Regions from separate parts of the Deefgea piscis genome, predicted to be linked through region 1. Evidence: predicted binding sites of a transcription regulator. Region 1 holds the regulator's gene; each other region holds the start of a gene.

Evidence for each region. The regulator HrcA, encoded in region 1, represses chaperone genes, less so after heat shock. The targets are predictions, from matches to a motif close to ATTAGCACTCGNNNNNNNCGAGTGCTAAT.
Region 2: K4H25_RS12220 (co-chaperone GroES) is a predicted target of HrcA. The motif match lies at 5,385-5,413, and genes of this name have one in related genera.
Region 3: rpoH (RNA polymerase sigma factor RpoH) is a predicted target of HrcA. The motif match lies at 2,144-2,172, and genes of this name have one in related genera.

Annotation. Positions count from the first base shown of each region.
Region 1 is NZ_CP081149.1:2,004,343-2,012,435, forward strand. Features, by position in the region: gene K4H25_RS09330 (segregation and condensation protein A) at 1-480, shown strand, start outside; gene scpB (SMC-Scp complex subunit ScpB) at 681-1,217, shown strand; gene K4H25_RS09340 (bifunctional diguanylate cyclase/phosphodiesterase) at 1,440-3,968, shown strand; gene mltB (lytic murein transglycosylase B) at 4,109-5,122, opposite strand; gene hrcA (heat-inducible transcriptional repressor HrcA) at 5,136-6,152, opposite strand; gene K4H25_RS09355 (NAD kinase) at 6,247-7,122, shown strand; gene recN (DNA repair protein RecN) at 7,347-8,093, shown strand, end outside.
Region 2 is NZ_CP081149.1:2,617,805-2,625,897, reverse strand. Features, by position in the region: gene K4H25_RS12240 (sensor domain-containing diguanylate cyclase) at 1-1,433, opposite strand, end outside; gene K4H25_RS12235 (hypothetical protein) at 1,442-1,858, opposite strand; gene K4H25_RS12230 (porin) at 1,865-3,142, opposite strand; gene groL (chaperonin GroEL) at 3,309-4,949, opposite strand; gene K4H25_RS12220 (co-chaperone GroES) at 5,036-5,320, opposite strand; gene K4H25_RS12215 (TlpA disulfide reductase family protein) at 5,628-6,128, shown strand; gene ltaE (low-specificity L-threonine aldolase) at 6,323-7,351, opposite strand; gene bioA (adenosylmethionine--8-amino-7-oxononanoate transaminase) at 7,570-8,093, shown strand, end outside.
Region 3 is NZ_CP081149.1:621,342-629,434, forward strand. Features, by position in the region: gene ftsY (signal recognition particle-docking protein FtsY) at 1-249, shown strand, start outside; gene ftsE (cell division ATP-binding protein FtsE) at 456-1,109, shown strand; gene ftsX (permease-like cell division protein FtsX) at 1,139-2,041, shown strand; gene rpoH (RNA polymerase sigma factor RpoH) at 2,232-3,077, shown strand; gene K4H25_RS17185 (protein MIGRI) at 3,151-3,321, opposite strand; gene mraZ (division/cell wall cluster transcriptional repressor MraZ) at 3,659-4,090, shown strand; gene rsmH (16S rRNA (cytosine(1402)-N(4))-methyltransferase RsmH) at 4,096-5,037, shown strand; gene ftsL (cell division protein FtsL) at 5,034-5,336, shown strand; gene K4H25_RS03020 (peptidoglycan D,D-transpeptidase FtsI family protein) at 5,333-7,183, shown strand; gene K4H25_RS03025 (UDP-N-acetylmuramoyl-L-alanyl-D-glutamate--2,6-diaminopimelate ligase) at 7,180-8,093, shown strand, end outside.

The DNA of each region.
Region 1 (8,093 bases):
GATTTTATGGACGAAGAAGATCCCCGTGCTGAATTAATGCGCCGTCTATTAGAATATGAACAAATGAAATTAGCCGCGCAAGCATTAGATATTTTGCCACAAGCAGAGCGTGATTTCACTTGGGTGGCGGTTCATGTCGAATCAGAGCGTGCAGCCCTTATGCCTGATGTGAGTTTAATGGATTTAAAGCTCGCCTGGCTGGGTTTAATTGCCCGTAGTAAACAGGTACAGCATCATGTGATTGCGAGTGAGCAATTATCAGTGCGTGCGCAAATGGCGCATATTCTCCGAGTTATCGCCAATGGCCGTTATTATGAATTTAATGAGCTGTTTGATTTGCTGCAGGGCGTGCCATTATTGGTAGTGACTTTTATTGCAATTTTAGAATTGGTCAAAGAGCGATTGATTTCAGTGACGCAATATGCAGTATTAACGCCGGTTTATGTTCAGTTAATTCGAGCAGAATCCGCTGCAACATAAATTCAATACCAAATAAATCGTATAGTCGGTTTATCCTGCATTGTGGCGACATTGTGCGATACGCGATGCACTGCCTGCGACGATGCGCCTTGTTATTAAATTGCATAAATGTCGATGGGAATGCTTTGTGATTCGCGTCGTAATGCAATAAACACCGATTAACGGATGGTTATTCCGCTAAATTTTTATGCGAGTTTTAAATGGATCAAGTTCAAGCAATTAAAATCATTGAAACGGTGTTGTTGACGAGTCAAGAAGCATTGCGTGTTTCGCAAATTAAAAAAATATTTAATGATGAATTGAGTTCCGCGGTTGTTTTGCAATGTTTGCATGAAATAGCGGTGGCTTGGCAAGATCGTGGTATTGAATTATTAGAACTCGCCAATGGTTGGCGTTTTCGCGCTAAACCTGAAATGCAAATTTATTTAAACCAATTAAATCCAGAAAAGCCACCGCGCTATAGCCGTGCCGTCATGGAGACGCTGGCGATTATTGCGTATAAACAACCGATTACTCGCGGTGAAATCGAAGAAATTCGCGGCGTGGTGGTCTCAAGCCAAATTATTCAAACCTTAAAAGAGCGTGGCTGGTTAGAAGTGATTGGGCATAAAGAGGTGCCAGGTCGTCCGGAATTGCTCGCAACCAATGCAACTTTTCTCGCCGATTTAGGCTTAAAAAAACTAAGTGAATTACCGTCCTTTGGCTTGGATGCAGAAGCATTGATTCAACGTGATTGATCGGATTGGTCTTTATTTGGGATCATTTGTGATGCATGCTGGCATCTATGCGGGCATGTCGGTTTAGGACTAGGCGTGTTGGCTGAACATCATTCGTTATAATTTCTATTTTCTGACGTGTAGCTGTTGGTAGTCTGATGAAATTAGCTACATTTTCTAGACATCCTACGTACAAAAAGCTTATGTTGATCAACGTTCCATTTTGATGATCTTCCATTGCCGATGTCGCAATCTAAGCATAAATATTATTTATTGGCGTTAGCCTATCTTTTGGCTGGCCTCATTGATTGCAGTGTCTTACCCAAAGGCACTTGGTTTAGTCCATTAAATTTGCAATTAGGTATTGCCGTGGCCGGCTTATTGCTAATGGGGCCCAAAGCAATACTCTACTGTATTCCGGGCGCAATTTGTTATGGTCTTGAGCTTGCTACGCCGACATTATGGCTTGCTGCCACTGTGGCCTTGCTTAATCTGGCGCAGGCGCTATGTGTTTTTAGTTTGATGCCACTATTTGTATCTGAAGGCGAATTTAAAATTAACGATAGCCATCGTTTATTATTGGCCGGGCCAATTTATAGCAATGTGTTATTTGCTAGTATTTTTATTTCCTTGGTGCAGTTTGTAATTCATCAGCCTTTGTTGCTGCAAAATTGGCTAATGGTTTGGCTAGCTCAATCATTAAGTCTGTTAATTATCATTCCTGGAATATATGCGGTATTGAGCGACAAAGAATTGCTTAATGCCAACTGGATTATTGAATTAACTTTAATCATTACCGTAGTAGCTGCTGGCAGTATTTTATTATTGCAAGGGCATAATGTGTATGCCCTAGAATTTGCCTATTTAATGTTTCCTTTGTTTGTTTGGTCGTCATTGCGCCTCGGGCAAATTGCCAATAGTGCTATTGCCTTAGTCATTTTGCTGGTGGTCAGTAGTCAATATATTGGTGAAACAAATTCTATTGTGCATACCGTCAGGTTGTTATTTTTATTGGCAATCGCGCTGCAAACGTCAATTTTTTTAACTGCTTCTCGCCGTGAAAATCAACGCGCAATTAATGGTGCGCGCTTGGCGGGAAAGATTTTTCAGCATGCCAGCGAAGGTATTTTATTGACCGATGCCAATGCCAAAATTATTGCGATTAATCCAGCATTTGAAAAAATCACTGGCTTTCAATCTCGCGATGCAATTGGCAAAACATCGCGTATTTTTGGCCGCCAGCAAGGGCAGCTTAGTGTATTGCAATCGAATCAATTGGCTAGTTTGCATCAAATTGGTCACTGGGAGGGCGAAGTGCAAGATTGGCGCAAAGGCGGTGGCGCTTATCCGGCCTGGCTTTCTATGAGTGCGGTGCGTGATGAATATAATCAGATTACCAATTATGTGGCGGTTTTTTCTGATTACACCACGCGCAAAGAGTCCGAGCAAAAAATGCGCCATTTGGCGCAGCATGATGCGCTGACCGGCTTACTCAACCGCAGCGGATTACACGAGGCGCTCGGGCAAACTTTAACGCGAGCCAGTACCAAATGCCGCTCTTTTGCATTGTTGTTTATTGATTTGGATCGCTTTAAAACCATTAACGATACTTTGGGCCACGATGTGGGGGATGAATTGCTCAAAGTGGTCGCGCAGCGCTTGCAAGGCAATGTAAAGCAATTTGACACGGTGGCACGCTTGGGGGGCGATGAGTTTACGGTTTTATTGGAAAATGTGATCCATAACGAGCAAATTATTCAGGTTGCCGAGCGTATTTTGTTGGCGCTGGGTGAAGTGTATCAAGTGGGTGAGCATGAGCTCTTTGTGACGGGCTCAATCGGCATTAGTTTATATCCGCATGATGCTGGGCAAGCCGCACAATTAATGAAAAACGCTGACATTGCGATGTATCGCGCCAAAGAAATGGGCAAGAATACGTATCAGTTTTATTCAGTGGATATGAATATAGCGCATCAAATGTCGCATTTAAATTTAGAGAATGCGCTGCGTTTTGCTTTAGAGCGCCAGCAATTGCAATTATGGTATCAGCCTCAGTTTGATTTGAAGAGCGGGCAATTAGCGGGCTTGGAGTGTTTAATTCGCTGGCAGCATCCGCAATTAGGATTGATTTCCCCGCTCGAATTCATACCGCTTGCCGAAGAGAATGGTTTGATCATTCCTATTGGCGATTGGGTACTTAATGAAGCGTGTCAATGCGTGCAGCGCTGGCGGCAGCAAGGGTTTGTGGTGCCGCAAATTGCTGTGAATCTGTCGGTGCGGCAATTTAGGCCCGAGCTTTTACTGACGCAAGTAACGCAAGCGCTGCAAAATAGCGGTCTGCCGGCGCAGGTATTAGAGCTCGAAGTCACTGAAAGCTTGATTATGACGCGGATTAATGAAGCAGTTGCCATTTTGCAGCAGCTTAAACAATTGGGCGTGAAAGTGGCAATTGATGATTTTGGTACCGGTTATTCGTCTTTATCACAACTCAAAAACCTACCGCTAGATACCTTAAAAATCGATCGATCGTTTATTGAAGGCATTCCTGAGCATGCCGACGATGTGGTGATTGCGGAAACTATTGTGATTTTGGCCAAAAAATTGGGTTTGAATGTGGTTGCCGAAGGGGTGGAAACGCAAGCGCAAATGCAGATCTTGCGTGAGATGGGTTGTGCTTGTGCCCAAGGTTATTTTTATAGCAAACCATTATCAGCGCTGGATATGGAAAAAATGCTGATCAGTATGACCCAGCAAGTGAGCGAGGTATATTAATCTAGAGCTTATATGGTTTTGCTTAGCGGGTAATACAGGTGGTAGCGCATGGTTAAAGCGTAACCTACCAGTTTGTGGGACTGCCTTGGCTCATGCCCGTAGCGGGTAAGAGCCAAGGCGGCTCGCGAATACAAAGATAATTATTTTTTTGCCGCTGCTTTGGCGGGCTCATCGCCACGCAGATACGCCGCTTTGATTTCATCGGCAAGCTGTAGCACTGCCGTGGCGTATAAGGTGCTCTTGTTGTAGCGAGTAATCACGTAAAAATTATTAAAGCCTAAAAAGTGCTGGGTGAAACCCGGTTCTGTTTCTAGCGCGTATAGCACCGCCGGTTGCTGGGTGTTGATTTCGGCAATCGGTGCCACGCCTTTGGCGATTAATTCATCCACGGTGTAATGCAGATTAAATTTGTCAGCCAATAATTGGCTTGGATCTTGATTCATATTTACTGCGGTAAAGGTGTCGCCTTGATCCACCCAGCCATGTTGGTTTAGATAATTGGCGACTGAGGCCAGCGCGTCGCCAGGATTATTCCAAATGTCGTGGCGGCCATCGCCATCCCAATCTTGTGCATATTTTCTGAACGATGACGGCATAAATTGCGGCCAGCCCATTGCGCCGGCGTAACTGCCTTTAAATGAAGCGGCATCTTGTTTTTCTGCTTGCGCTAATAAGAAAAACTCAGTCAGTTCTTTTTGAAAATACGCAGCACGGCGTGGGTAATTAAACGCAATGGTACTTAAAGCATCAACAATCCGAAACGAGCCGGTATAGGTGCCGTAATTGGTTTCAGCGCCCAAAATCGCCAACATCACTTCGGGAGCGACTTTGTATTGCTTGGCAATGGCATTAATTAACTCGGCATGATTGCGCCAAAATTTGGCGCCATTATTAATGCGGGTTTTATTGACAAAATTGGCTTGAAACTCATGCCAAGGTCGGCTGGTGGAGGGGCGATCCAAAATCGTAATGATATTATTTTTGGTTTGCGCGTCTTGCAATACTGCCGTGAGGTAATCTTCACTAAAGCCATGCGTGGCGGCGGTTTGGCGAATGTAGTTTTGCACTTCTGGACGGCTAATTAATTCATCATCCGCAAAAGAAGGCGCTGATACCGCGAGGGTCGCCAAGATGGCCAGGGTGATTTTTTTCATGAATAAGGTCAATTTAATGAGACAGCGCGCTTGAAAGTAGCTGTGCTGTAATGTTAACAATGGGAATCACGCGATCATACGCCATTCGAGTCGGGCCAATCACGCCTAAAGTGCCAACGATTTCGCCATCCACGCGATACGGCGCGGCAATCACCGAGCATTCATCCAGTGGCGCGATGCCCGATTCATGGCCGATATAAATTTGAATGCCTTCGGCGCTTTGCCCGAGTTGCATCAGTTTGAGTAGGGTGCTTTTTTGTTCAAAAAGTTCAAATAACTGCCGCATTTGTCGCATATTGCTGCCAAAATCATTCAGCCCTAGCAATTGATGTTCCCCAGCTATCACCATATGGTCGTGGCTTAAATCCTGCCCCATTTGCATGGCGGCATTCATCAGTTCGAGTAATTCTCGCTTAACTTGGCCTAAATCTTGTTGCAACACTTGCATTAAATGGCTAATGGTTTTGCCGGCGCAATGGCGATTTAAAAAGTGCGCCGCGTCATTAAGTTCATTGATACCTAAAATGCGCTCGGTTTGCACGATGCGATTTTGCACCTCACCATCTTGCGTTACCAAAATCAGCAACACACGTTTATCCGACAGTGGCAAAAATTCAATTTGTTTGAGCAGTACTTCGCTACGGCGAGGGGGCGTTACCACGCCAGCAAAATGCGTAAGCTGTGATAAGAGCTGCGAAGCCGCAGCAATGCTGTGTTGCGGATGATCGTTGGGCAATTCAGTGCTGAGTAACTCAGGCAAGGCAGCATGGGCGACACTGTTCTGCGTGGTGAGTAGTCGATCGACAAACAGGCGGTAGCCTTGCGCGGTGGGAATGCGCCCCGCCGAGGTGTGTGGGCTGGCAATCAAGCCGAGGTTTTCGAGGTCGGCCATCACATTGCGTATTGTGGCCGAGCTGACATCAAGGCCAGAATATTGCGACAACGCTTTTGAGCCAACAGGATGGCCGTCGGCGATATAGCGTTCAACCAGCGTCTTTAAAAGGATGTGGGATCGATCATTGAGCATCATAGCGCTGGATTTTAACCTGTCTGGCGTGTTATTAATGCGTTATGTGATTTTTTTCACGAACAAAACCCAAACTATTGGTGTAAAACCACACGTCATGCATAGCTTATTTAAAACCATCGCCCTTGTTGGCCGCTTAAATACCCCCGCACTTGGGGATCCGATTGCTCGTTTGGCCGCCATGCTAGAAGGCGGCGGCATTAAAGTATTGGTCGAGCAAGAGATTGCCCAAGAGCATGGGATTATTGAATACCAAAAAGTATCACGCGATCATATCGGCAAACTGGCTGATTTGGTTGTGGTGTTAGGGGGGGACGGTACCATGTTGTCGGTGGCGCGCTTATTGGCTCCCTATCGCATACCCTTGGTGGGGATTAATCAAGGCCGCCTAGGCTTTATGACCGATATTCCATTGCATGAAATGGAAACCACCGTTAGCAATATGATTGCCGGGCAGTTTGTTCCCGAAGAGCGCATTTTGCTAGAAACGACGATTTTGCGCGATGGCCAGCCCATTAGCACCTCTTTAGCGTTTAATGATGTGGTATTTAGCCGCGGCTCAATTGGTTCGATGATTGAATTCGAGATTTTTGTCGACAACCAATTTGTGTATAGTCAACGCTCCGACGGTCTGGTGGTATCGACGCCAACCGGTTCTACGGCGTATGCACTGGCTTCCGGTGGGCCGATTTTACATCCCTCACTACCCGCCATTACCTTGGTGCCGATTTGCCCGCAATCTTTATCTAATCGCCCGATTGTGGTGTCAGATAATGCTCAAGTGGCGTTTTTATTGACGCGCGGGCAGGGCGCGCGCGTGCATTTTGATAATCAATCGGATTTTGAATTGCATGAAATGGATCGCGTCATGATTCGTCGCTACACCAATTCACTGCGTATTTTGCATCCACATGGTTATAGCTATTACGATATGCTGCGCGCCAAATTGCGTTGGGGTGAAAAGCTGCTGTAAGGCTATGCTTTGCAACGTCTTGCTGAGTTTGCATCATGGATTACACATTTGCGCGTAAATAATGGCGTAAAGCGCTAACAATTCAATATCCGTCGTCGCGATTCGAGTACGACTCTGGCGGATTTTCGTGCTTTACCGGTGAGTTTTAATGGCCAGCACTCGCCATTTTTATAGAACGAATGTACACTTTGATCTTGTTCTGAGCTTTTAACTTAGGTGAGACCATGCTGGCTGCGCTGCATTTACGTGATTTTGTCATTGTTCGTGAACTGGATTTAGATTTTCAAGCCGGCTTGACCGTACTCACCGGTGAAACCGGCGCCGGTAAATCCATTTTGATTGACGCGCTGGGTTTATTGCTTGGCGATCGCTCTGATGCTGGCGTTGTGCGCCACGGTGCTGAACGCGCTGAATTGTCGGCTGAATTTATGTGTGAAGCCTTAAGCGGCGTCACCGCATGGTTGATTGAACAAGGTTTAAGCGAAGACTGCGCACCGTTGATTATTCGCCGCGTTATTGATGCCAATGGCAAATCCAGATCATTTATCAATGGCAGCCCTGTGACACTGAGTCAGCTTAAAGGCATCGGTGAGTTCTTGGTCGACATCCACGGCCAACACGCCCACCAATCTTTATTGCGCCATGACGCGCAGCGTGATTTGCTCGATGCTTACGCTGGCACCACCCAAGTCGCGCGTGATACCGCCAAAAAATATCAAATTTGGCATACGCTAGCGCAGCAACTTAACGATGCCGAACAAAATGCCGAGCGCTTTGAAACCGAGCGCGAGCGCTTACAATGGCAAATTGACGAAGTCGCGGCGCTGAATATGCAAGACGGTGAATGGCCTGAATTGCAGCTCGATCACAAGCGTTTGCACCATGCGGCAGGCTTAATCGATGGTGTGCAAGAAGGGCTGATTGCATTGAGCGACGGTGATGACAATTGCCAAAGCTGGCTCGCGACAGCA
Region 2 (8,093 bases), 610 kb from region 1:
CCAATGCTGGCGCCAACCCGATCAAAGCACTTGTTGCTGATTTCAATTGGCCGATTAATGCTGTCAATCAGCGCCTGCACCATGATCGTGAGTTGAGCTGCATCTTCAAAATAAGCCACAATCATAAATTCATCGCCACCTAAACGGGCAATTAAATCTTCTTCACGGGTAAAGTGCTGTTTCATACGGCTGGCGCTTTCTTGCAGCACTTTATCGCCGGCTTCATGCCCATACGTGTCATTGATGTATTTGAATCGGTCTAAGTCAATCATAAAAATTGCTAGCTGATTTTTACTGGCAATGGTGTTGCTGAGTAAATGCGCTAAGATTTTTTCGCTGGAATGGCGATTATGCAAACCAGTGAGGTGGTCATAGTCGGCGCTACGCCGCATTTGTTCTTCGCGTTTTTTTCGATCGCTGATGTCATAAATTAAGCATTGGTAATAAGGGATCTGTTCGTCGTTATAGCTGGCCGAAATAATCACGTGTAGCCAATCATTGCAGGTTTGCAAATCGTTAGTTGTCGCTTGATTGCGCTCGAGGCTGGCGTAGATTTGCCCCCAAAGTCGATACGGCTGGGCAAATAATCGATCAATCCATTGGCCACTTTGTTGTGCTTGGGCATAAATGGTTTCGCCAAGTAGTTTGGCAAACGCTGGGTTGGCTAAGATGAGCCGACCTGATTCGTCCAGTAGACCAATGCCGACATTGGCACTTTCAAAAATGCCCCTAAATTGCTGCTCAAGCTTGGTAATTTGCAAGCGCAGTTCACGTTCGGCATGAATCACCTCGCTCACCATATTGAGCAGATAGTTAATGTGTTGCGTTAATTGAGTAAGTTCATCATAGGCTTTGTCGTTTAATTTGGGTAATCGATCATCGGTAGCGGGTTGGATGGTTTGTAATCGACTCGATAGCTGGGTAAGAGGCCGGCTGAGCTTAAAAAAAACGACAATATAAACCACTAAGCCAATTAATAAAGACAGGATAAATAAGGAAATTGCTGTATCGATTGACCGTGTTTTGGCACGGAGATTCATTTCAGAAGTGTTGATTTCTATGGTGATATATCCGGCAATACTGCGCTCATCTAACGGCTCGTACAGCGGTAGTTTTAATTCGACATCGTTAGATTTTTTTCCGGCGCTAATGAGTAAGTGATTGTGACCATTGATTGTGGCGTGCCGAATTAATGGGTTGAGAATCAAGCTATTAACGACATCATTGGCGATTTGTTGATTGCCGCTAAAAGCAGCAACGGCGGCGGTTTTTTCAACCGCCGCCATTAGGTTTTTGATGTCTGAATAACTGTGTTTGATTTCGCTGGCGTAATTGAGTTGATACACAATAAAAGAAGAAATTGAGGCCACTAAAATCGCACACAGCGCAATAGTCACTGAAAGTTTGTAATGGATGGTTTGTCGAAAAGCCATATTTATTCTTATTCCAGTTTAAGAACGACTTTTACCCCACTATTGCTGGGTAAGCTATTGGCCTCGATAAATCCGATTTGATTTTGATTGAGGCTAATGCTTTTTATGACTGAAGTTTGATCAGCCAGCCGCCGTGGCGGTTTTTGTTGACCGGCAAATTGCAGTCTAGCCCAATATGCATCAATTTTAACTAAAGGTTTGCCAGTGAGCGCAAAGTAAAAACGGCGTCGCAATTCATCTGAATTAATTTCAATGGGCTGTAATGGCGTGTTGTTGCCCAGTAGTCGGCCTAAATAGACGTCACTGACTTGTTGAGGGGTTAAGGTTGAAACGTTACTTTGCTGATGGGTAATCACCCAAAGTTCTGCGTTGGCTGAATTTATACACAGGGCCATCAGTGTGATGAGTAGGCTATTTTTCATCATGTCGGCCTAAAATAAACCGTCAAATGAAAGGCTAAAGACATTGGCTTTTAATCGCCCTGGCTGAGCATTGCCATTATCCCATAAGCCTTTACCACCATCGGCCGCGTGAATTCGGTCGTATTGAAATTTGAGTGCCATTCTGGGGTGAAAATCCCAGCGAATACCAATCGAGTAAGTCTGTTGATCGGTGTATAAACTATTCAGAAATTGGTTGGTACCCGCAGCTAAATTTTGACTTGCCATTGCTAACTGCGGGGGTAATGGCCCTTGAGGTAATGGTGCACGATAAGGCGCATTTTTCGATTTGGCTTGGCTAAGTGTGATATAGGGTTGAAAAGCATCAATGCGATAAGCTGCGCTCAGATAAGCACCCTCCATATGCCCATAAATTGCTGCTTCCGATTGCATACGGCCCCATTCGCCTTGGAACCACCAAGGGCCATTGTCATAACTGGCCCCCAGTAATAAAAACTTAAGCCGCCCTTTAATTTTTAAATCGTGCTGAATTTGCGCGGCACTGGGCCAAAATGGGCTAAGTTGGCCTAGGCCACTAGACAGTAAATCACTGCCTGGCACTTTGCCCTGCAAATTCATTTGTCCGACCGAGGCACGTAGATGAAAGCGCTCATCGCTCCATTCGAATGAAGCACTGGCTAAGTCATCACCATGAACTCGAAAATCACCCACACCACTGCGTAGTGTTGAACTAATTCGACCTAGATTTCCTTTGAGTTTGAGCTCGCCATCGCCTAATTGTTGACGAAATTGCAGGTCGGCACCGTTGTATTGAAAAAATGGGATTAAGCCATAAAAATCTTGCACTGGCCGCACCCAAGGATAGGTGTAGCCCACGTTGCGAAAATCAGACAGCATAAACATGTCTACGCTGAGTCGGCCGACACGCAGGCTCCAGTTTTCATTGGGACGATAGCGCAAAAAAGCCCAATCGACGGCATCTCCATTGGCATAGTCAACGCCTTCACGTGCTGTAACTTGCAGAGCCGCGCTCCATTGTGGTGTGAAATCGGCAAGTAGTTGTACACCGACTCGGCTATCGGTTCGGGCCGATGTCTGGCTGTGATTGGTTCTTGACTGCGAAAGGTCGCGAATATATTGACTTTGGCTGTCATTGTGATTGATACCCAAGGTATAAAAGCCACTTACACTGAATATATCGGCAGAGCTGAGGTCTTTCTCGTCAAGATTAAGGTCGGGTTGATTTTCTTCTGCACTCGCGGTGGCGGCACAGAATATTAAAAAACTGAGGTAAATGAGAGTTTTCACAACTCAGCCTTGTTATTGAGTTTTACGCTGCTCTCAATTTGGCTGATGAATAACCTATTTTCAAGGTAAGTTTTTGTTTGCTTTGGCGACAGCAATTATTGGCCGTAAAAAAACCGGCACGTTAAAGTGCCGGTTTTTGCATGCGCTTGCCAAGGCAAGACGGGTATTACATGCCCATGCCGCCCATACCACCCATGCCGCCCATATCTGGCATGCTAGGAGCGTCGTCTTTTGGCAATTCAGCAATCATGCAGTCAGTGGTTAACAACAAGCCAGCTACAGAAGCTGCGTGTTGCAAGGCAGAACGCGTTACTTTAGCTGGATCGAGTACACCCATTTCAACCATGTCACCGTATTCGCCAGTCGCAGCGTTGTAACCAAAGTTGCCTTTGCCTTCTAATACTTTAGCCACTACAACGCTAGGCTCGTCGCCAGCGTTTTGTACGATTTGACGCAATGGCGCTTCGATCGCACGTAGAACGATTTTGATACCTGCGTCTTGATCAGCGTTTGAGCCTTTCAATTCGGTGATGGTAGAGCGAGCGCGCAGCAATGCAACGCCACCGCCAGCAACAATGCCTTCTTCAACCGCAGCGCGAGTTGCATGCAATGCGTCTTCTACGCGGGCTTTCTTCTCTTTCATTTCCATTTCAGTGGCTGCGCCAACCTTGATGACTGCAACGCCGCCAGCCAATTTGGCTACGCGCTCTTGCAGCTTTTCACGATCGTAGTCGCTAGTTGAAGCTTCAACTTGTTGACGAATCGTCGCCACACGCGCTTTGATCGCTGCCTCGTCACCTGCGCCGTCGATGATAGTGGTGTTTTCTTTACCCACTTCGATGCGTTTAGCTTGGCCGAGCATCGACAATTCAGCTTTTTCTAGCGTCAAGCCCACTTCTTCAGCAATTACAGTACCGCCAGTCAAGACTGCGATATCTTCGAGCATGGCTTTACGACGGTCACCAAAGCCAGGGGCTTTAACAGCAACAGTTTTCAAGATGCCACGGATGTTGTTCACAACCAAAGTTGCGAGTGCTTCGCCATCAACGTCTTCAGCAACGATCAACAATGGACGGCCAGCTTTAGCTACGCCTTCCAAGATCGGTAGCAAGTCACGGATGTTGCTGATTTTTTTGTCAAACAACAACACGAATGGGTTGTCGAGCAAAGCGATTTGTTTTTCTGGATTGTTGATGAAGTACGGGCTTAAATAGCCACGGTCGAACTGCATACCTTCAACTACGTCCAGTTCATCTTCCAAGCCTGAGCCGTCTTCAACGGTGATCACGCCTTCTTTACCGACTTTTTCCATTGCAGCAGCGATTTTTTCGCCGATGATTTCGTCAGAGTTAGCCGAGATTGAGCCAACTTGAGCGATTTCTTTGCTCGTAGTGCATGGTTTAGAGATGTTTTTAAGTTCAGCCACCAAAGTGATCACGGCTTTGTCGATACCGCGCTTCAAATCCATTGGGTTCATGCCGGCAGCAACGTATTTCATGCCTTCTTGCACGATGGCTTGTGCCAATACAGTGGCAGTGGTCGTGCCGTCACCAGCGATGTCCGAAGTTTTAGAAGCCACTTCTTTAACCATTTGCGCGCCCATGTTTTCGAATTTGTCTTTCAATTCGATTTCTTTGGCAACTGATACACCGTCTTTAGTGATCGTTGGTGCGCCGTATGAACGCTCAAGCACCACGTTACGGCCTTTAGGGCCCAAAGTCACTTTAACGGCATTGGCCAATACATTGACACCAGCAACCATTTTTGCGCGGGCGCTATCGCCAAACATTACTTCTTTTGCAGCCATTTTTTATTCTCCAATCATTATGTAGGGTGGATTAGCGCTAGCTTTGCCTGCGCGTAATCCGCCGAATTTTCGGAATTACTTAAGTCTTATTCAACAATCGCGAAGATTTCTTCTTCGCGAACAACGATGAGTTCTTCGCCGTCGATTTTTACGCTTTGTGCGTATTTGCCGAGCAATACTTTGTCGCCAACTTTAACCGTCAGCGCTTGAACGCTACCGTTTTCCAATACTTTGCCAGCACCTACAGCAACCACTTCACCCATGTCTGGTTTTTCAGCGGCGCTACCAGCGAGCAAAATGCCAGATGCAGTTTTAGCTTCAGCTTCAACACGTTTGATGACCACACGGTCGTGCAATGGACGAATTTTCATGGGTTTAAAACTCCTGAGTATTGAACAGTCGTTAGAGGTATAAATTTGTTTGTACAAGCAGATGTTTAGCACTCTACTTGCCTGAGTGCTAAATGGTAGGGGCGAGGCGGTTCTTTTTCAAGAGCTGGCGCGGTTTTTTTTATTGCACCACGCCGGGCAGCACGCTATTGGGGGTATGGGGCTGAGCCGTAAAAAAATCAATGCAAACCATGCTATACGTTAAGTCGTTTTCCATTCAAAATGGCGCATTGTTTTTCAGTTGAAATGCCAAATACTCAGTACTTTGGTCAAATTAAGGATGCTGTGAATGAAACTCGGTTTCAAAATTGCACTCTCTGCAGCACTGATCGGTGCGGCAGCGCTAGTGTTTAATGCCTTTAGCGCCGCAGAAAAAATGCCGCTCAAGCAAACGATGACCACGATGGCGGGTAAGCCGATTCAAATTGCCGATTATCAAGGCAAGGTGGTGCTGGTTAATTTTTGGGCCACCAGCTGCACCGGTTGTATCGCCGAGATGCCAGGGTTGGTGAATGCGCAAAATAAACTGGGTAAAGACAAGTTAGTCACCATCGCCGTGGCGATGAGTTATGACAACCCGACGTATATTCAAAACTATTTGGCCAAAACGCCGCTGCCTTTTGAAATGGTGTACGACCAAAGTGGCGAAGTTGCGCGCGCCTTTGGTGAAGTGCAATTAACGCCAACTTCGTTTTTACTCGACCCAAAAGGGCGCTTGATTAAAAAAATCGTCGGCGAGCTCAGCGAGCAGCAATTGATTGATATCGTGAATCAGGCGCATGGCGCCTAGCTGATTGAGTGGTGCGAGATGTAAAAAATGGCGCGAAATTCGCGCCATTTTTATTGCTATCAAATGTCAACAGACGAGGCTATGTGCAGATTTGGTGATGATGCTGTGCCGCAGGCACTTACAACCGTCAGCACCAAGTCTGAATATCGCCCCGGACCATTGGGTATTTTAATCTAAACTATTATCAATATAGCTTAGCGAGCAATACCTTGCTCAATTGCTTGGCTGACGCGGGCGAGGTCGGTCTCTTCAATTTGCCAGTGCGTCACCAAACGCATTGCGCCGTGTTCCGGTGGATTGGCTTTAATATTGGCATTGGCCAAGCTTTGCATCAGCTTATCGACATCAATCTCGCGGCTAAAGTTAAACCACACCATATTGATTTGCACCGAATCCAGATCGATGACAATGCCGTCAATTTTTGCCAATTGCGCGGCTAATAATTTAGCGTGGCGATGATCGTCCGCTAGGCGCTCAGTCATTGCATTGAGTGCCAATAAACCGGGCGCGGCCAATACGCCAACTTGGCGCATACCGCCGCCGAGCAATTTACGTTTTTTGCGCGCTTTGGCAATCAGCGCATGGCTGCCGGCCAAGATCGAGCCGACCGGTGCGGCTAAGCCTTTGCTTAGGCAACACATCACGCTATCGCAATATTGGGTGATGGCTTTGACATCGACTTGTAAAGCGCTGGCGGCATTAAATACCCGCGCGCCATCTAAATGCACTGGCACGCTTTCGGCCTGCGCCACTTGCCAAATTTGCTGCATGGTTTCTAGCGCAATTACCCGGCCATTGGAATGGGCATTTTCGACGCAAATTAACGCGGTTTTTGGCTCGTGAATATCTACGCCATGGCGAATTTTTTTGCGGATTTTTTCGGCATTCATCGTCCCTAAGTCGCTATCGATGGTTCTAAGCTGTACGCCACTAATCAAGGCGGCGCCGCCAACTTCATGCCAAACGATATGGCTATCATCGCCAACAATGACTTCGTCGCCCGGTTGGCAGTAGCTCAAAATCGCCAATTGATTGCCAAAAGTGCCGGTTGGCACGAATAAGGCGGCTTCTTTGCCTAAGCGCTCAGCCGCAGCCGTTTCGAGGGCGATGACCGTTGGATCGTCGCCATACACATCGTCACCCACAATGGCCTCGGCCATGGCGGTGCGCATGGCGGCAGTAGGGTGGGTGACGGTATCGCTGCGTAAGTCGAGAATTTTCATTAGAAAGGCCAGAGTGAAACAGAGGAGAGCCTCAGTCTAAAGTTCGCTGCGCGCTGGCGTCAATCATTCTGACGCCGCTTTGCGGGATGAATAATTACACTTGCGGGGGATGTTGGTGTTGGGCTTGCTCGCAGCGCAAACGCAGTTGGCAAGCCAAACGCCAACAGACCCGAGGTTGATGCTGTTAAAATGCGGGAATTGAAATTTTAGGTTTTGTTATGACAGAGCAAACGCTTCCCCAGCACGCCAATCAAGCCTTGTTAGATCGCAGTTTGGCGGCGGTTTGGCATCCGTGCACGCAAATGAAGCGCCACGAAACTTTGCCGTTGATTCCAATCTCCCGTGGCGATGGCGTTTGGTTGTATGACGCCGATGGCACGCGTTATCTGGATGCGGTATCGAGCTGGTGGGTGAATTTATTTGGTCATAATCAGCCACAAATTAAAGCGGCGATTACGCAGCAAATGGATCAACTCGAGCATGTGATGCTGGCGGGCTTTACCCATGAGCCGGTGGTGGCGTTGTCCGAGCAATTGGCCGAGTTGACGGGCTTGGGCCATGTTTTTTACGGCTCGGATGGCGCGTCGGCAACCGAAATCTCACTCAAAATGGCGGCGCACTATTGGCGTAATCTAGGGTTGCCCGCCAAAAACCGCTTTGTGTATTTGCAAGACAGTTACCACGGCGAAACGATTGGTGCTTTATCGGTGACCGATGTGCCGATTTTCCGTCAAGCCTACTC
Region 3 (8,093 bases), 1.4 Mb from region 1:
CATGAAGTTTTGCTGGTGCTGGACGCCAATACGGGGCAAAACGCTTTGGCGCAAGTTAAATCGTTTGACGACGCTTTGGGCTTAACCGGTTTAGTGCTGACTAAGCTCGACGGTACCGCTAAAGGTGGCGTGATTGCCGCGATTGCTAAAAATCGCCCAGTACCGCTGCGCTTTATCGGTGTAGGTGAGTCGATTGATGATTTACGCCCATTTGTGGCAAAAGATTATATCGATGCCTTGTTTGAATAAGTGGGTATTTGCGTAGAGGCTTTTTTGAATAAGCCTTATGTGCACATACCCATACACTCTGTGATTTCGTTGATGCAGAGGCCTCGCTTTGATTTCATCCTGGAATGTATTCAGACGATTGCTCGTTGTAGAACGAGCAATCTTCGGGTAATGAATCAGTGGCCACAAGTCGCTTGGGTGGCTCGTTTTGAGAATGAAGGATTCTAATGATTCAATTTCAACAAGTTAGTAAAAGCTATCCCGGTGGCTTTGATGCCATCAAAAATCTAAGTTTTGAAGTGCCCGATGGCGAGCTGGTGTTTTTAGCGGGACATTCTGGGGCGGGTAAATCGACTTTACTCAAATTAATGGCGGGGATCGAAAAACCCAGTAGCGGCGCGGTGCTGCTCAATGGGCAAAATTTAGCGCGGATGAGTCGTGCTTCTTTGCCGTTTGTGCGCCGGCATATTGGGCTGATTTTTCAAGATCATAAAATTTTATATGATCGCAATGTGTTTGATAACGTGCGCCTACCGCTGGATATTATTGGCTTCGATCATATGGAGGGTCGCCGTCGTGTATTGGCGGCGCTGGATAAAGTCGGTTTGGCGGGCAAAGAAAAGCTCAATCCTATTTCGCTATCGGGCGGTGAACAGCAGCGCCTGTGTATTGCGCGAGCAGTGGTGCATCGGCCGTCGATTTTGTTGGCCGACGAGCCAACGGCAAATCTGGATAGTGATTATGCGCATGATATTTTGGAATTGTTTAAATCCTTCCATCAAGTCGGTGTAACGATTTTGATTTCGGCGCACGATGAATCGTTAATGGCCGATTATGGTCGGCGTATTTTGCGTTTAAAACATGGGCAGTTTTGCGCTTAAACACAGCAAAGTTGAGCTAAGGAAAAATAATGAAAAATTGGTTTCGCCTGCATCTATTGGCACTAACACGCACGATTGGTAGCTTGTTTCGCCACCCGCTAGGTAGCCTGCTGAATTTATTGGTGATTGGGATTACAACCGCACTGCCACTGGCGCTTTGGACTTTGATTATGAGCGTTTCGCAAATTAGCGATCAAGTGTCTGTTGAACCGCAAATTTCTATTTTTTTGCGGCACAGTGCCACGGTTGAAGACGTGAAGGGCTTGCAAGCGACATTAAAAGCCGATGCGCGTTGGGCTAAAGTTGAGTTTATTCCGAAAGCCAATGCATTGGCGGCCTTGCAAACGAGCCTAGGCACAACGGATTTAACCGCTGGATTAGCCGACAACCCATTGCCAGACGCTTTTGTTTTGCAAGCAAAAGAAAATGATCCGGCAGGTTTAGAAGCCTTAAAGAAAGAACTTTCGTCGATTGTGATCGTCGAAGAAGTGCAGTTAGACTCTGATTGGGCCAAACGTTTGGCACGGATTACCGATTTAGGACGAGCTATTTTTGAAGTTCTGGCATGCTTGTTGGCGCTGGCCTTGGTGCTGATCACGGGCAATGCCATCCGGATGCAAATCCTAACGCGCCGTGATGAAATTGAAGTCGCCAAACTGATTGGTGCAACTGATTCATTTATTCGCCGCCCCTTTATGCATGCGGCCTTGGTACAAGGGCTGCTCGGTGGTGGGGTTGCCGTATTGATTGTGTGGGGCTTGGTGGCGTATGTAAATCCAACCGTGATCGAATTGGCGAGCGCTTATGGTCAATCGTTAAGTTTGTTGGCGCCAGACCTTCTAACCACGGTGGTGGTTTGTCTAGCAAGCGCATTTTTGTGTTTGATAGGGGCTAGTTTGGCGGTGTCGCGATATTTATATCAATTTCGTTAAATGCCGCTAAGCAGATTGCTTAAGACTATGACTTGAATAGTAATAATTACCGTGCACAATGCGATCTGCATGTGATTGAATATAAATCCTGATTTGAAGCAAATTAGCACTCTGCGTGTTTGAGTGCTAATATTTTATGCTACAGTCAGCTTTGTTGTTACGACAGGAGATTCAAGCGATGGGCAATGCGATGACACTTTCAACATTATCGATTGGCGATAGTATTGAACGTTATATTCAGCGCGTTAATGCGGTACCTATGCTGTCACCTCAAGAAGAGCACGATTTGGCGACACGCCACCAAGAAAGTGGTGATGTGGAGGCTGCGCGTCAGCTTGTGATGTCCCACTTGCGCGTCGTCGTTTCGATCGCGCGAGGTTATAGTGGCTATGGTTTACCACAAGCTGATTTGATTCAAGAAGGTAATATTGGTTTAATGAAAGCGGTGAAACGCTTTGAAGCCACACGTGGTGTGCGCTTGTATTCGTTTGCAGTGCATTGGATTAAAGCTGAAATCCATGAGTATATTTTACGCAATTGGCGCTTAGTGCGGATTGCGACGACTAAAGCGCAGCGTAAATTGTTTTTTAATCTGCGCTCAATGAAAACTAGCTTTGCGGCGTTAACGCATAAGCAAGCGCAAGAAATCGCGGATGATTTAGGCGTTAAGCCCGAAGAAGTCCTTGAGATGGAAACGCGCATGACCGGTCAAGATATTGCACTGGTGGCTGATGATAGTGATGATGATGGCTATGCGCCGATTGATTGGTTGGCTGACAGCCATAATGAGCCGACTGCCGCGATGGGCAGAATTGCGACCGATCATTTGCAATCAAGTGGGATTTCAGAGGCTTTGGATGGTTTAGATGAGCGTAGTCGCCGCATTATTGAGGCACGCTGGTTGACCGATGAGGGTGAATCATTGACTTTGCATGATTTAGCCGCAGAGTTTAAAGTTTCGGCCGAGCGAATTCGGCAGATCGAGACTAAAGCGTTGCAAAAAATGAAGCAAGCTTTGTTGCCAGCAACGGTTTAAATCAAACCAGCATAAAAAATGAGCGCCTAGGGCGCTCTTTTTTATTGCTGCTAGCTATGTTTTGTATTACACCTTATGCGCGAAAAAAATGCCAAGTGATGGCAATTATGCTGGCCACAATCAGGGTTGCAGCGCTAATTTTACTGATTCGATGCAATTCTTTGCGCTGTGCAGGATGAATGGCACGCCATGCAAAGTGGGCCATGATCAAAATTAAGCACAGATAAAAGAGCTTGCTGCTCATGATTGAGAGTACACGGGATGTCCGGTGGTCGGGATGTTGCGATTGAGTTTTGTCTTATATTCTTACAAAACTTAATGTATCACTTTAGATTTCGATTGTTTCATGCTTATTTTTAAGACTTTTATGAATTAAAAACATTTTTAACTAAGTTATTGTATCAAAAGATAAAAAAACTGGCGCAACTTGTGTCAGTTTTTTTTTTGCTCTATAGTGGGTTTCAGTGGGGTAAAGTGGGTAAAAGTGTATTTTTATAGTCATTTTTTCGCTAAAATTGCACCGCGCGTAGATTGATCGATTTTTTGATCTCGTTAGCGAACAAACAGGGGCGTCTGCATACATGTTGGGTGGTGTGTCATCTCTTTCATTGGACAGTAAAGGGCGCTTAGCGATGCCAGCTAAGTACCGTGCTTTATTGTGCGCTGAAGGGCGACTAGTGATCACCATTGACCCAGCTGGCTGTGTGTTGATTTACCCTGAGGCGCAATGGATACCTGTTCGAGATCAGCTCAATACTTTATCTGGCTCAAAAATGTCTGTGCGTCGTTTAATCGTCGGTCACGCTGAAGAAATCGAAATGGATACAGCGGGCCGTATTTTAATCCCTGCGACTTTAAGGCAACGCGCGCAACTGAATAAGGCGGTTGCTTTGGTTGGCATGGGAAATAAATTCGAATTGTGGGATGAAGCTAAATGGAATGCCGTAACGGATTCTGTGATGGCGATGGATCCGCATGAATTAGAAAACAATATGGAAGGAATCGTGCTTTGAGTGAAGTGGTTGGAACAAACTTCGTGCATTGCACGGTATTGCTCAATGAGGCAGTGGATGCGTTAGCGATCCAGCCTGATGGCACTTATGTGGATTGCACGTTTGGCCGTGGTGGTCATTCTCGATTGATTTTGTCCAAATTAGGACCCAATGGTCGCTTAATCGCATTTGATAAAGATTTATATGCGATTGCCGAAGCAGCAACGATTACAGATCCTCGTTTCACGATTGTGCACGAGGGCTTTGTCACGTTGGCTGAATCTCTTGCCCGGCTCGGGATCGAAAAAATAGATGGTTTATTGATGGATTTAGGCGTGTCCTCACCACAATTGGATGATGGCGCGCGCGGATTTAGCTTTAGATTTGATGCGCCCTTGGATATGCGTATGGATACGACCCGAGGGCAAACAGCGGCTGAATGGCTCAATTTGGCCGAAGAAAAAGATATTGCAGAGGTGGTAAAAGATTATGGCGAAGAACGGTTTGCTAGGCAGGTTGCAGCAGCGATTGTTACGCGTAGGGCAAGCAAACCTTTTGCTACAACAGGAGAACTTTCCGAGGTCGTGGCAACGGCTGTCCGCACCCGTGAGCCGGGCCAGAACCCGGCGACGCGTACCTTCCAAGCTATACGGATTTACATCAATCGTGAGCTTGAGGAATTGTCGCTAGCACTACCCCAAGCATTGCGCTTGCTAAAAACCGGTGGGCGATTATCCGTGATTGCATTTCACTCGCTGGAAGATCGCATCGTAAAACGGTTTATTCAAGACGCGGCTAAGGGGGATCATCTGCCTTCGCGTCTGCCGGTGCGAGCCAGTGAAATTGCCGCTGCGCCATTGCAGATCCTCGGTAAGCCAATCCGAGCATCAGAAATCGAAATTAAAGCCAACCCTCGTGCGCGCAGTGCGATTTTGCGGGTTGCAGCACGTACAGCGGGGCCTTTGTGACGCGTTTAAATATGTTTTTGTTGGCGGTTTTAGTGATTTGCGCTTTAGCGGTGATCACCAGTCGGCATAAGTCGCGAAAACTATTTATTGAATTGCAAAAAGAAGACGTACTGACTCGTAAGCTCGACGTTGAGTGGGGACAGTTACAACTAGAGCAAAGCACTTGGGCGATGCACTCTCGCATCGAACAAGAGGCTGGACACACTTTGGAAATGCAAGTGGCACCATCGAATCGCACTCAGGTCATTTTGGAGCACGGTGAACTCGTGAAGCAACCTGAGGTTAAAGATCTGCAATGATAACAGCGGGAAAAACGGCGGCTAGCCGTCGTCGACCAAAGTATGCCGTAATCCCAAAGTTAGAGCGTTGGCGGGTTTGGACGGTACTCGGCGGTTTGATGGTGTTGTTTGCCGCCTTACTCGGTCGTGCCTTGTATTTGCAAGTATGGAATGAAGGTTTTTTACAAGACCAAGGTGATGCACGCTATCGTCGGGTGTTAAAACTAGAAGCCAATCGCGGCATGATCACCGACCGCAATGGTGAACCGTTGGCGATTTCAACGCCGGTTCAGTCGATTTGGATGAGCCCACGCAGCATGCTGATTTTGCCGGTAGGGCAGCAGCGTGCCGAAGATTGGAAGCCCGCGAACGACGATGAGCTGATGCCGTTGTCGCTGGACGAAGTTAAAAAATTAGAAACGCATTTGCAATTAAAGTCGGGAGAGCTGTTAACAAAATTGACCGCATCACGAAAAAACTCGCAAGGCAAAGAAATAAAATCAGATTTTCTGTGGGTGAAACGGCATATCTCACCTGCGGATGCAAAAAAGCTGATGGCGATGAAAATCCCCGGAGTGTATTCGCAAACTGAATATCGCCGTTACTACCCGGCGGGCGAAGTGATGGCCCATATTGTCGGTTTTACCGATATTGATGGCAAAGGGCAGGAAGGTTTTGAGTTAACACGAGAAAAAATGCTGGCGGGTAAGCCGGGCTCTCGCACCGTGATTCGAGATCGTCGTGGCTACATTGTTGAAGACGTTTCAACGATTGTGCCGCCGCAAGAAGGGCAAACATTGCAGTTGTCGATTGATCGACGAATTCAATATTTGGCTTACCGCGAGCTTAAAAATATGGTGGATAGCTCCGGTGCAGTGGGTGGGGCGATTGTGGTGCTGGATGCGAAAACTGGAGAAGTTTTGGCATTGGCTAATGCGCCGTCTTACAACCCCAATAGCCGTGCTCGAGTTGACCCAGCGTATAAACGCAATCGCGCGCTAACTGATTTGTATGAGCCTGGCTCGACGATGAAAGCGATGACGGTGGCGATGGCGCTTGATGCCGGCAAAGTCACACCGCAGACCATTATTCAAACTGGCGGTGGCACGATGGCCATCGGCCCGAATATGGTCAAGGACGATCATGCGGTGGGCGCGGCAACGGTGGAAACCATTATGCAAAAATCATCTAACGTCGGCATGACGAAGATGGCATTGATGATGGATCGTGAGTCGAAGTGGAATTTTTATAAAGATGTTGGTTTTGGTGAAGTGCCGCATACCGGATTCCCGGGTGAAGCTGCTGGCCGGATCCGCCCTTGGAAAAACTGGCGACCGATTGAAGAGGCCACGATGTCTTTTGGCTACGGGATGTCAGTGAGCTTAATGCAAATGGCGCGCTCGTATCAGCTCTTTGCTGGCAACGGTGAAATTCATCCGGTGACATTTACAAAATTGGTCGCGCCAGCACCGGGCAAGCAAGTGGTTTCTGCCAAGACAGCAGAACAAGTTCGCAAGATGCTGGAGATGGTGACCTTGCCCGGCGGAACAGCAACTCGGGCGCAAGTGGTGGGCTATAGAGTGGGCGGTAAAACGGGTACGGCAAAAAAATTAGTCGATGGTAAGTATTCAGATACGGCGCGTGTTGGTTCTTTTGTCGGTTTAGCCCCTATTTCAAATCCACGTTTAATCGTGGCAGTGATGGTCGACGAGCCATCATTTGCAATGCGTTACGGTGGTTTAGTTGCCGCACCGATTTTTAGTAATGTGGTTGCTGGGAGTTTGCGCTTGTTGGGTGTTCCGCCTGATGCGCCAACGACCAATATTTTCTTACCCAATACCGAAGCCGAAGTAAAGGAAGAAACATGAAGCCTGCGAGTTGGGAATTGCCTGCTTTTGATTTAGCTGCGCTGATTGAATTACAGTCTGGTCGCCCTTTGGTGGCCGATAGCCGACAAGTACAAGCTGGCGATGTATTTATGGCCTTTCGTGGCGAATATGTCGATGGTCGAAAGTTTATTGCCGATGCGCTAGCCAAAGGCGCCGCAGCAGTGATTTGGGAAGCTGAGGATTTTGTGTGGAATCGGGCATGGGATGTACCTAATTTAGCTGTGCCAGCACTACGCTATCAAGCGGGTATCGTGGCCTGTGCGCTATTGGGTAACGATTCTGGGCTTATGCCTATAGTCGGTATCACAGGAACCAATGGTAAAACCTCGATTGCCAATTGGTTGGCACAAGCTTTTGATTTATTGGGCAATAAAACCGGCGTCTTAGGCACTTTGGGAAATGGTTTTGTGAGCGACTTAGTCGCCTCAACCCATACCACCTTAGATCCTTTGGCCTTACAAGGCTGGTTAGCCAAATTTAAAGCCAATGGTGCAACGCATGTGGCGATGGAAGTTTCTTCACACGGCTTAGATCAGGGGCGGGCACATGGCGTGCCGTTTAAGACCGCCGTTTTTACCAATCTAACTCGCGATCACTTGGACTATCACGGCACCATGGCTGCATACGCCACCGCCAAAGCCAAATTATTCCAGTGGGATGGTTTACAAGCTGCCGTTATCAATGCTGACGATGCCTTTGGCCGTGAGTTGATTGAATTTACCACTGCCCCCAAAGTGTATGGCTATGGGTTTGAGCACGGTAATTTGCGCGTTAAGCATTTTGAATCCTCTCTTGATGGTATTTCTTTGGTCGTCGATACGCCGCTTGGTGTTGGCGCGATTAATTCGCCGCTATTAGGACGCTTTAATGTCAGCAATTTGCTGGCTTG